Regions from separate parts of the Mycobacterium sp. NGS54 genome, predicted to be linked through region 3. Evidence: riboswitches for the same ligand, from Rfam matches in the RefSeq annotation. Region 3 holds a riboswitch; each other region holds the start of a gene.

Region 1 (3,268 bases), on a different contig from region 3:
ATTCAACAACGGCGCCGACGGGACCGGCGTCCCCATCGCCGACGCACTGGCTCACCAGGGACAGGGCACGTGAAGCTTGCCGACTGCCCGGTCTTTCCCGCCGAGGCGGGAGCCGCCCTGAGCACGGACCGCGGGGTGGGTTGGCGCCTGGCGCGACAGGCCGGCCCGGTTTTGCGAGATCCGGCGGGCAACTGGGTGTTCGTCGTCGGGCGGGATGAGGTGTTGGCGCATCTCGACGACGCGAGGCTGGATCGGGCCCGCGCCCTTCCCGAGAGCGATCTCGACGTTCATCAACGGCTGTTCGCCCCGAAAGCCGCTCACGAGATTGCGGCGGCGTTTCGCCCGACCGCCGCCGCGCTGATCGATCGTTTCGCCGCCGCCGGTGGCGGTGACGCCGTGGCCGAGGTGACCGCGCCGATGGCGGACGCGCTTTTCGACATCGTGGCGCGCCTGCGGCTGTTGCCCGCCGAGCACCTGGCCGGGCAGTCCGGCCACGTCTTCGCCGAGGCGTGCCGCAACCTGTTCAAGCACGCCGGCTGGCATTTACTCGTGCTGGCGGGCGAGCCCGAATTGTGCGACGCGCTTCGACGCCAGCCCGAGCTGATCCGCGGGTTCGTTGAAGAGGTCCTCCGGTTGGAGCCGATGGTGCAGGGCTGCCAACGATTCACCACCCAGCCGACGACCGTCGGCGGGGTCGAGCTACCCGCCGGCATGGTGGTGATGTTGTGCATCGCCGCGGTGCAGCGGGACGGCAGCGACACCATGTCCACCGACGATCTCGTGATTGGCGTTAGGGCGCACCGGCATTGGAGCCTGGGTGCTGGGTCCATGCGTTGCCGTGGCGGCCACATTGTCCGGCAGGTGTTGCGCGTGCTGGTCGAGGAGTGGGTCGGCCGGGCCGGGCGTCTCGGGCCCGCCCCCGGTTTCCGGCCGACGGCCGGGTTCCCGAACACCGAGAACTCCTTGTGGCTGCCGAAGCTGCCGCTGGTGACGAGGGCCTTGTAAACTCCGCTGCGCAGCTGGTTTGCCGTCGCCGCAACCGTGGCGCCGGCATCGAGCGAGGCATGTTAGACACGCTTCGCGAGAGGGAACCCGGTGGGAGTCCGGGACTGTCCCGCAGCGGTGAGCAGGAACGACCGCCGTCACACGCACTGATCGAAAGATCGGGAAGCGACGGCCACTAGGAGCACCACTCGGTGCGCGCCTGCGAGTCCGAAGACCTGCCGGCTGTGCCGGGCGCGCCGCGTCCGGCCGGGTCATCGCCTCGTGGAATGGGCGTTTGGTCGTTGCCGTTGCGGCTTGTGTGCCGCGACGGACTCGGCTGTTGCGTCCGCCGGCGGTGATCCACCCGTCGAGTGTTAGGACGAAGAAGTGAGCACCTCTCAACCATTCACCGCCACGGTTACCGGCTCCCCCCGCATCGGCCCGAAACGCGAACTCAAGCGCGCCACCGAGGGCTACTGGGCCGGGCGCACCGACCGCACCCAACTGGAGTCCGTCGCGGCTTCGCTGCGCCGCGACATGTGGACCCACCTGGCGGCCGCCGGCCTGGACTCGGTCCCGGTGAACACCTTCTCCTACTACGACCAGATGCTCGACACGGCCGTGATGCTCGGCGCGCTGCCGGTGCGGGCCACCGCAGTCGCCGACGAACTGGACCGCTACTTCGCCCTGGCGCGCGGCAACGACGACATCGCGCCGCTGGAGATGACGAAGTGGTTCGACACCAATTACCACTACCTGGTCCCCGAGATCGAACCCGCGACGCGATTCGCACTCAACCCCGACAAGGTGCTATCGGAGCTGAAAGAGGCTTTTGCGCAAGGGATTCCCGCGCGTCCCGTCCTCATCGGCCCGATCACGTTCCTGTTGCTGAGCAAGGGCATCAACGGAGGCGGCGCGCCGATCGAGCGGCTCCGCGAACTGGTGCCGATCTACTCCGAGCTGCTCTCGCTGCTCGCCGAGCACGGCGCCCGGTGGGTGCAGTTCGACGAGCCCGCCCTGGTGACCGACATCTCCCCCGACGCCCCGGCGCTGGCGGAGGCGGTCTACACCGCGCTCGGGGCGGTGAGCAACCGGCCGGCGATCCATGTCGCCACCTATTTCGGCGACCCGGGCGCGGCGCTGGCGGGCCTGGCCCGCACGCCCGTCGAAGCCATCGGGATCGACCTGGTGGCCGGCGCCGGCACCGCGGTGGCGGGCATCCCGGAACTGTCCGGCAAGCTGCTGGTGGCCGGCATCGTCGACGGGCGCAACGTCTGGCGCACCGACCTGGAATCGGCGCTGGCCAAGCTGGCCACCCTGCTGGGTTCGGCCGGCAGCGTGGCGGTTTCGACATCGTGCTCCACCATGCATGTGCCGTATTCGCTGGAGCCCGAAACGGGTCTGGACGAAAACCTGCGCAGCTGGCTGGCGTTCGGGGCCGAAAAGGTCAGCGAGGTGGTCACTCTCGCCCGCGCACTGCGGGACGGGCGAGACGCCGTCGCCGAGGAGATCGCGGCGTCCAACGCGGCCGTCGCCTCCCGTCGCAGCGATCCGCGGCTGCACAACAGCGCGGTCCGCGCCCGGATCGAGGAGATCATCGCGTCGGGCACGCACCGCGGCGACGCGGCGGGGCGCCGCGCCAGCCAGGAGGCGCGGCTGCACCTGCCGCCGCTGCCGACCACGACGATCGGCTCGTACCCGCAGACATCGGCGATCCGCAAGGCGCGCGCGGCTTTTCGGGCCGGCGAGATCGACGAGGCCGAGTACGTCGCCAAGATGCGCAAGGAGATCGCCGACGTCATCGCGTTGCAGGAGGAACTGGGTCTGGACGTGCTGGTACACGGGGAGCCCGAGCGCAACGACATGGTGCAGTACTTCGCCGAGCAGCTGGAGGGCTTCTTCGCCACGCAGAACGGCTGGGTGCAGTCCTACGGCAGCCGCTGCGTGCGACCGCCGATCCTTTATGGCGACGTCGCGCGGCCCCGCCCGATGACCGTCGAGTGGATCAGCTACGCGCAGTCGCTGACCGACAAGCCGGTGAAGGGCATGCTGACCGGGCCGGTCACGATTTTGGCCTGGTCGTTCGTCCGCGACGACCAGCCGCTGGCCGACACCGCCAACCAGGTGGCGCTGGCGATTCGCGACGAGACGGTGGACCTGCAGGCCGCGGGCATCGCGGTGATCCAGGTCGACGAGCCGGCGCTGCGCGAGCTGCTGCCGCTGCGCCGCGCCCAGCAGGAGGACTACTTGCGTTGGGCCGTGGCGGCTTTCCGCCTGGCGACGT
Region 2 (3,268 bases), on a different contig from region 3:
GGCAGCGGGCTCGCGCCCGGCACCGGATTTCGCGGCCGGCTGCGCGACGCGACCATGCGGGCGCTGACGGGGCGGTCCTGGCGCGCCGGCATCAAGCAGCGCGCCGCCGCCCGGCTCGAGATCGGGCTGCCCGCCGTCGACCCCGGCCCCCTGCGGCGCCTCATCGCCACGCTGCCGGCGCTGGAGGTGCCGCGTCCGGACTGGCCGGAGGAAGCCGTCGTCGTGGGGCCGTTGCACTTCGAGCCCACCGACCGGGTGCTCGAGGTCCCGCCCGGCAAAGGGCCGGTGGTGGTGGTCGCGCCGTCGACCGCGTCGACCGGCACGTCGGGCCTGGCCGAAACCGCGCTGGAATGCCTGAGACCCGGGGAGACGCTGCCCGCGGGATCGCGCCTGGTGGTCTCGCGGCTGGGCGGGGCCCAGTTGACGCTGCCGCCGTACGCGGTGGCCGGACTGGGGCGCCAGTCGGACCTGTTGACGCACGCCGACCTGATGATCTGCGGCGGCGGCCACGGGATCGTGGCCAAGACGCTGCTGGCCGGCGTGCCGCTGGTCGTCGTCCCCGGCGGCGGGGACCAGTGGGAGATGGCCAACCGGGTGGTGCGCCAGGGGAGCGGACGGCTGATCCGGCCGCTGACCGCCGACGCGCTGGTCGCCGCGGTCGGCGAGGTGCTGTCGTCGCCCGGCTACCGCGAGGCGGCGCGGCAGGCCGCAGCCGGTGTCGCCGACGTCGCCGACCCGGTGCGGGTGTGCCACCAGGCGCTGGCGCTTGCCGGGTAGCGGCTCTGGGTATGTTGGCGGGCGTGCGGCTGACGGAGTTCAACGAGCGGGTTGTGTTGCGGTTCGGGTCCACCTACGGGGCGTCGGTGCTGGCGGATCACGTGCTGACCGGGTTCGGCGGCCGCACCGCCGCCCAGGCGATCGAGGACGGGGTCGACCCGCGCGACGTCTGGCGCGCCCTGTGCGTCGACTTCGACGTGCCGCGCGACCAGTGGTGAGCTAACCATCGAGTGTGAGCTGGTGGCTTTGAGTGTGCGCCGGTGGCGCGATCCGGGCATTTTTACCGCCCTGGACGCACAGTCAAAGCCCTGAGTGCACACTCATTTCCGCCCGGTCCGCCGGTCCCGCCGAAACACGCAATCGCCGCACACGGACCGCCCCGGCACCCGGTAGAACAGGCAGCAGCTGTGGCGCCGGAACCCGAGATGCGGGCCGCTGACCACACCGGAGCCGGCCAGCATGCCGCTGTCCAGCAGCGACTCCGTCATCGCGACGATCGAGGGCCGCAGGTCCGGGCGTGCGACGAGCAGCGCCCGGGACGCCCCGACCAACGCGGACGCGATGTTGCCGGCCAGCAGCGCGGGCGCCAGCTTGACGCGCAGTCCCGCGGCGAACGGGTTCATGTGCCCTTTGACCACCACGCGATACAGCGACTTCGCCGACGGGCGGTCGACCGCCCGGCCGATGGGCTCGGGGATCCGCAGCTGCGCCCCGTCATCGGAGCGCTGCAGGTCCTTGAGGTCCGGGACGACGCCGTGGCCCAGCGCGCACGCCAGCACGGGCGACCACAACCGGGTGGCGTGGCCGAGGTGCACCAGCGAGGCGGCGATCCGCAGGTCCGACGTGTGGTACCGCCGCGCGGTGGCGTCGATCAGATCGGCGAAACCGTCGGCGTAGGACTGCCCGACCGGATGCCACCCGGCCGCGTCACCACCGACCGTGAACGTGAAAAACCTTTTGTAGGAAGATATTTCGGCCAGCTCAGCAGAAATGTCCATGCGCAACCAATCCTCTTAAGGGGAAATCCGCCCCGGTTCTGGTGAGGAAGCGCTGACGGTGAGTATCTGGCTCTCGGGTCGGGGCATGCCCGTCCCGGTCACAGTGGCGGGACCGCACCGGATTCGCACCGGTTTCCTCAGGTTGTCAGCCCCGTCAGCGCCTTTCGGTAGCAAATGTTGCCACACGCCGTTCGCCGCGCCCGGCGTGTCTCCTTGAATCGAACACGTGTTCGGCTACTGTGGTGAGCGTTCGGAGACTTGTCGGACCCCGCGCCTAGGGTCACGGCCAACCGACCGATACCGGTCACCGACACACCGACGATAGGAAGAGGCATCATGGCGCAAGCCCCCGACCGCGAGAAGGCCCTCGAGCTGGCGATGGCCCAGATCGAGAAGAGCTACGGCAAAGGTTCGGTGATGCGTCTCGGCGACGAGACGCGTCAACCGATCTCGATCATCCCGACCGGATCCATCGCACTGGACGTGGCCCTGGGCATCGGCGGCCTGCCCCGGGGCCGGGTGGTGGAGATCTACGGCCCGGAGTCCTCGGGTAAAACCACCGTCGCACTGCACGCCGTGGCAAACGCCCAGGCCGCCGGCGGCGTCGCGGCGTTCATCGACGCCGAGCACGCGCTGGACCCGGATTACGCCAAGAAGCTCGGCGTCGACACCGATTCGCTGCTGGTCAGCCAGCCCGACACCGGGGAGCAGGCCCTGGAGATCGCCGACATGCTGATCCGCTCCGGCGCGCTGGACATCCTGGTCATCGACTCGGTGGCCGCGCTGGTGCCGCGCGCGGAGCTCGAAGGCGAGATGGGCGACAGCCATGTCGGCCTGCAGGCCCGGCTGATGAGCCAGGCGCTGCGGAAAATGACCGGCGCGCTCAACAACTCGGGAACCACCGCGATCTTCATCAATCAGCTCCGCGAGAAGATCGGTGTGATGTTCGGCAGCCCCGAAACCACCACGGGCGGAAAGGCTTTGAAGTTCTACGCGTCGGTGCGCATGGATGTGCGCCGCATCGAGACGCTCAAGGACGGCACCGACGCGGTCGGTAACCGCACCCGGGTCAAGGTCGTCAAGAACAAGGTGGCGCCGCCGTTCAAGCAGGCCGAGTTCGACATCCTCTACGGCAGGGGCATCAGCCGGGAGGGCTCGCTGATCGACATGGGCGTGGACCAGGGCTTCATCCGCAAGTCCGGTTCATGGTTCACCTACGAGGGCGAACAGCTCGGCCAGGGCAAGGAGAACGTCCGAAACTTCTTGGTGGAGAACGGCGACATCGCCAACGAGATCGAAAAGAAGATCAAGGAAAAGCTCGGCATTGGTGCGGTGGTGACCGATGACCCCTCCGGCGATGTCCTCCCCGCTCCCGTCGACTTCTGAACCCTCCCGCGAGGAGCAGGCGCGGGCGTTGTGCCTGCGCCTGCTCACCACGAGATCGCGCACCCGCGCCGAGCTGTCCGGTCAGCTGTCCAAACGCGGATACCCCG
Region 3 (3,268 bases):
CCACCGACCCGGGCACCACCCCGCCGACGCACCCCGGCGCGACGGCCAGGTCGGCCGGCGTGGCGATGGTGGCGTAGGCGACCTCGGTGGAGCCGTACATGTTGTAGACGACGGGCCCCAGGTCGCGCAGGGCCCGGGCGGCGAGCGCGGCACCGAGCTGGGATCCGCCGACGAACACGATGCGCAGCGAGGTCAGATCGCGCTCGGCCAGCGCCGACCAGCCCAGGTCGAGAATGCGCCGCAGCATGACCGGCACGACGATCATCGCGCTGGCCCCGTGCGCGGCGACGCTGTCCAGCGCCCGCTCGGCGTCGAAGTGCCGGCGCAACACCAGCGTCGAGCCCAGCACCATCGCGTACATCGCATGGCTGAAACCCATCGAATGAAACAGCGGCACACAGCATTCGGTGACTTCGCGGCCGCGGAACGGCACCTTGCCGAGCAGCCCGCCGACCGGGATCAGCGAGTAGGGCTCGGAGCGCAGGGCGCCCTTGGGAACACCGGTCGTCCCGCTGGTCGAGATGACGATCTTGGGCCGGCCGCCGGAGCTGGGGGGCGGGCCGGGGTCGCCGCGCTCGATCAGCGCGTCGAGGGTGTCGGCCCCCGGCGTGTCCGCCCACGCGCGAAGGCGGCCCAACCGCGGATGGACGTCGGCGACCACGCCGGCGTACTCCTCGTCGTAGACCAGGAGGTCGGCACCCTCGCGGGCCAGCACCTCGGCCAGCTGGGCGCGACCGAAGCCGGTGTTGAGCAGCAGCACGACGGCGCCCGACTTGGCGGTGGCGAAGACCGCCTCCAGGAAGCCGCGGTGATTGCCGGCCAGGATGGCCACGCTGGCGCCCGGGCCGAGCCCGCGCCGGCGCCACTCGTTGGCCAGCGCGTTGGTCCGCTCGTCCAGCTCGCCGAACGTCAGCGGCCCACGCTCGTCGATCAGCGCCAGCCCGTCACGATCCCGCGCGGCCGCGATCACCGTCGCCGCGCCCATCAGGCCGTAGCGGTCGAGCGCGCGGAGCACCGGTACGATCCGGCCGGGCGGCATCGTCCGCAATCCCCCGGACCGGGCATACATCAGCAGCGACGAGGCTTCCAACCCGAGACGGCTGAGCAGTTTCGCGGTCATTGCTTTGACTCTGCCGATCGATCGCGGCGCCGCGAAGGGCGCAACGCCACCACCTGCCGGGACTTTGGTCACGGCGCGGCAACCGCGGGCGTGCGACAATACTGCGCGTAAGGCGATGACGATGCAGGAAGCCGGTGCGAATCCGGCGCGGTCCCGCCACTGTCATCGGGGAGCGACCCTCAGCAGCCACGGCGTGAGCTGGAAGGCGAGGCGAGCAGCGATCCGAGAGCCAGGACACTCGCGTCGTCGCATCCTGCGACCCGGGGCGGTGTACCCCGAGAGAGCTGGCACCCCCTCATGCCACATTCGTCATGGCATCGCGCCCCGATCTGGATGGCGTCCCCGCCAGAAGTGCATTCAGCGTTGATCAGCAGCGGCCCCGGGCCGGGTGCGTTGCTCGCGGCCGCCGCGGCGTGGGGTGCGCTCAGCACCGAATACGCGGCGGCGGCAAAGGAACTCGAGGCGCTACTGGCCGCGGTGCGGGCGGGCTCGTGGGCCGGGCCGGCCGCCGAATCCCATGCGGCCGCGCACGCCCCGTATCTGGCGTGGCTGGAGCGGGCCGGGGCGGACAGCGCCGCGACGGCCGCCCAGCAGGAGATCGCGGCCGCCGCGTACGCCGCCGCGCTGGCGGCGATGCCGACCCTGGCGGAGCTGGCCGCCAACCACGCGACCCACGCGGGGTTGGTGGCGACGAATTTCTTTGGCATCAATGCGATCCCGATCGCGCTGAACGAGGCCGACTATGTGCGGATGTGGATTCAGGCCGCGACCGTGATGAGCGCGTATCAGGGCGCGACGACGGCGGCGCTGGCGGCGGCACCCCGGACCACCGCGGCGCCGCAGATCGTGACGGCCGATGCGCTCGTGGCCGCGGCCGCCGCGCCATTACCCCCCGACCGGCAGGACGTCGTCCTGCAATGGTTGCAGCGCAACGGGTTTACCGACTTCTACTCTGCCCACCTGCAGCCGTTGATCGACTCGCTGATGCTCGACCCGTTTTTCCAGTCGCTGTTCTCCGGCTTCGATCCGTGGCTGCCCGTGCTCGGCAATCCCCTGAGCTTCCTCAGCCCGTTCAACATCGCGTTCGCTCTCGGCTACCCGATGGATTTCGGTTCGTACTCCGCCTTTCTGGCGGAGACGTTCGCGTTCATCGCGGTGGATGTCACCGCGGCGCTCGCCTCGGGTAATCCCACGACCATCGGCTGGACCCTGGTTTTCGTCACCGTCGAGGCCGTCGGCACGATCATCACCGACACCATCGCGTTGCTCAAAACCCTGCTGGAGCAGAACATCGTGCTGCTCGCGGTCTTCCTGCCGCTGATCACCGCCTCCTTGGCGCCGCTGGCCGCCGTCCCGGCCACGCTGGGCGGCCTGTCCGGCCTGGCCGGCATCAAGGGCCTGATCGTCGTGGTGCCGCCCGCGGTGCCCGCCGCCATGCCGCCGGTGGTCGCGCTCGCCCCGGCAATGCCGGCCCCGAGCCCGCCGCCGCCCGCTCCGGTCCCGGCGCCGGCTCCGGCCGCCGCGACCGCGGCCGCTCCCACCGCCGGCCCGCCGCCACCGGCCGGCACGCCACCGACGCTGACCGGGGCGGCCATGGGCGCCGGCATGGACGGCTCGGCCTACCTGGTCGGTGGGCTGAGCGCGGACACCCGTCGGGCGGCGGGCGTCGCCGCGCGGAAGGAGGCGCCGGAGCCGGACAGCGCCGAGGCTCCGGCGGTCGCGGCGACACCCGAGGAAGCCGGATCGCCGCGGCGCCGCCGCCGGCCCAAGGCGACGCGGCCGGGCCGCGGCTACGAATACATGGATCCCGAGCCCGAGGCGCCGCGCCTGCCGATGCTCCCGCGAACGTGGGAACCCCAGTGACGGCTCAGCAGCCGCAGGAGTGGCCGCGCCAGGTCCGGACGCCCTGCCAGGCCGCGGCCCCGGCGACCCCAAGACCCACCGCGGGGTCAACCCACCACGCGCCCGACCAAAGTCCCGTCAGCGCGAGGGTGATCAGCACCCCGGCGGCCTGCACGCCGCACAGGTAGTTCTGCGTGCCTTCGCCCTCGGTGGCCTCCGAGCCGAGCCGCGCGCCCAGTCGGCGGTTGGCCCGCCCGAGGATCGGCATCAGCACCAGGCCGAGGGCGGCGAGCGCGATGCCGATCA

What was found. A riboswitch is a leader RNA that binds a small molecule or an ion and turns the genes downstream of it on or off. The one in region 3 is predicted to bind cobalamin.
Region 1: another riboswitch for cobalamin. It lies ahead of metE (5-methyltetrahydropteroyltriglutamate--homocysteine S-methyltransferase); the one in region 3 lies ahead of AC5Y5E_RS02910 (PPE family protein).
Region 2: another riboswitch for cobalamin. It lies ahead of AC5Y5E_RS08105 ((2Fe-2S)-binding protein); the one in region 3 lies ahead of AC5Y5E_RS02910 (PPE family protein).

The regions. Positions count from the first base shown of each region.
Region 1 is NZ_JCALCS010000006.1:454,449-457,716, forward strand. It holds gene AC5Y5E_RS21340 (SDR family oxidoreductase) at 1-73, shown strand, start outside; gene AC5Y5E_RS21345 (cytochrome P450) at 70-1,005, shown strand; cobalamin riboswitch at 1,032-1,242, shown strand; gene metE (5-methyltetrahydropteroyltriglutamate--homocysteine S-methyltransferase) at 1,372-3,268, shown strand, end outside.
Region 2 is NZ_JCALCS010000002.1:707,093-710,360, reverse strand. It holds gene AC5Y5E_RS08115 (glycosyltransferase) at 1-777, shown strand, start outside; gene AC5Y5E_RS08110 (DUF3046 domain-containing protein) at 801-995, shown strand; gene AC5Y5E_RS08105 ((2Fe-2S)-binding protein) at 1,098-1,775, opposite strand; cobalamin riboswitch at 1,816-1,946, opposite strand; gene recA (recombinase RecA) at 2,112-3,161, shown strand; gene recX (recombination regulator RecX) at 3,133-3,268, shown strand, end outside.
Region 3 is NZ_JCALCS010000001.1:588,377-591,644, forward strand. It holds gene AC5Y5E_RS02905 (AMP-binding protein) at 1-1,120, opposite strand, end outside; cobalamin riboswitch at 1,200-1,382, shown strand; gene AC5Y5E_RS02910 (PPE family protein) at 1,418-2,983, shown strand; gene AC5Y5E_RS02915 (cation efflux transmembrane domain-containing protein) at 2,988-3,268, opposite strand, start outside.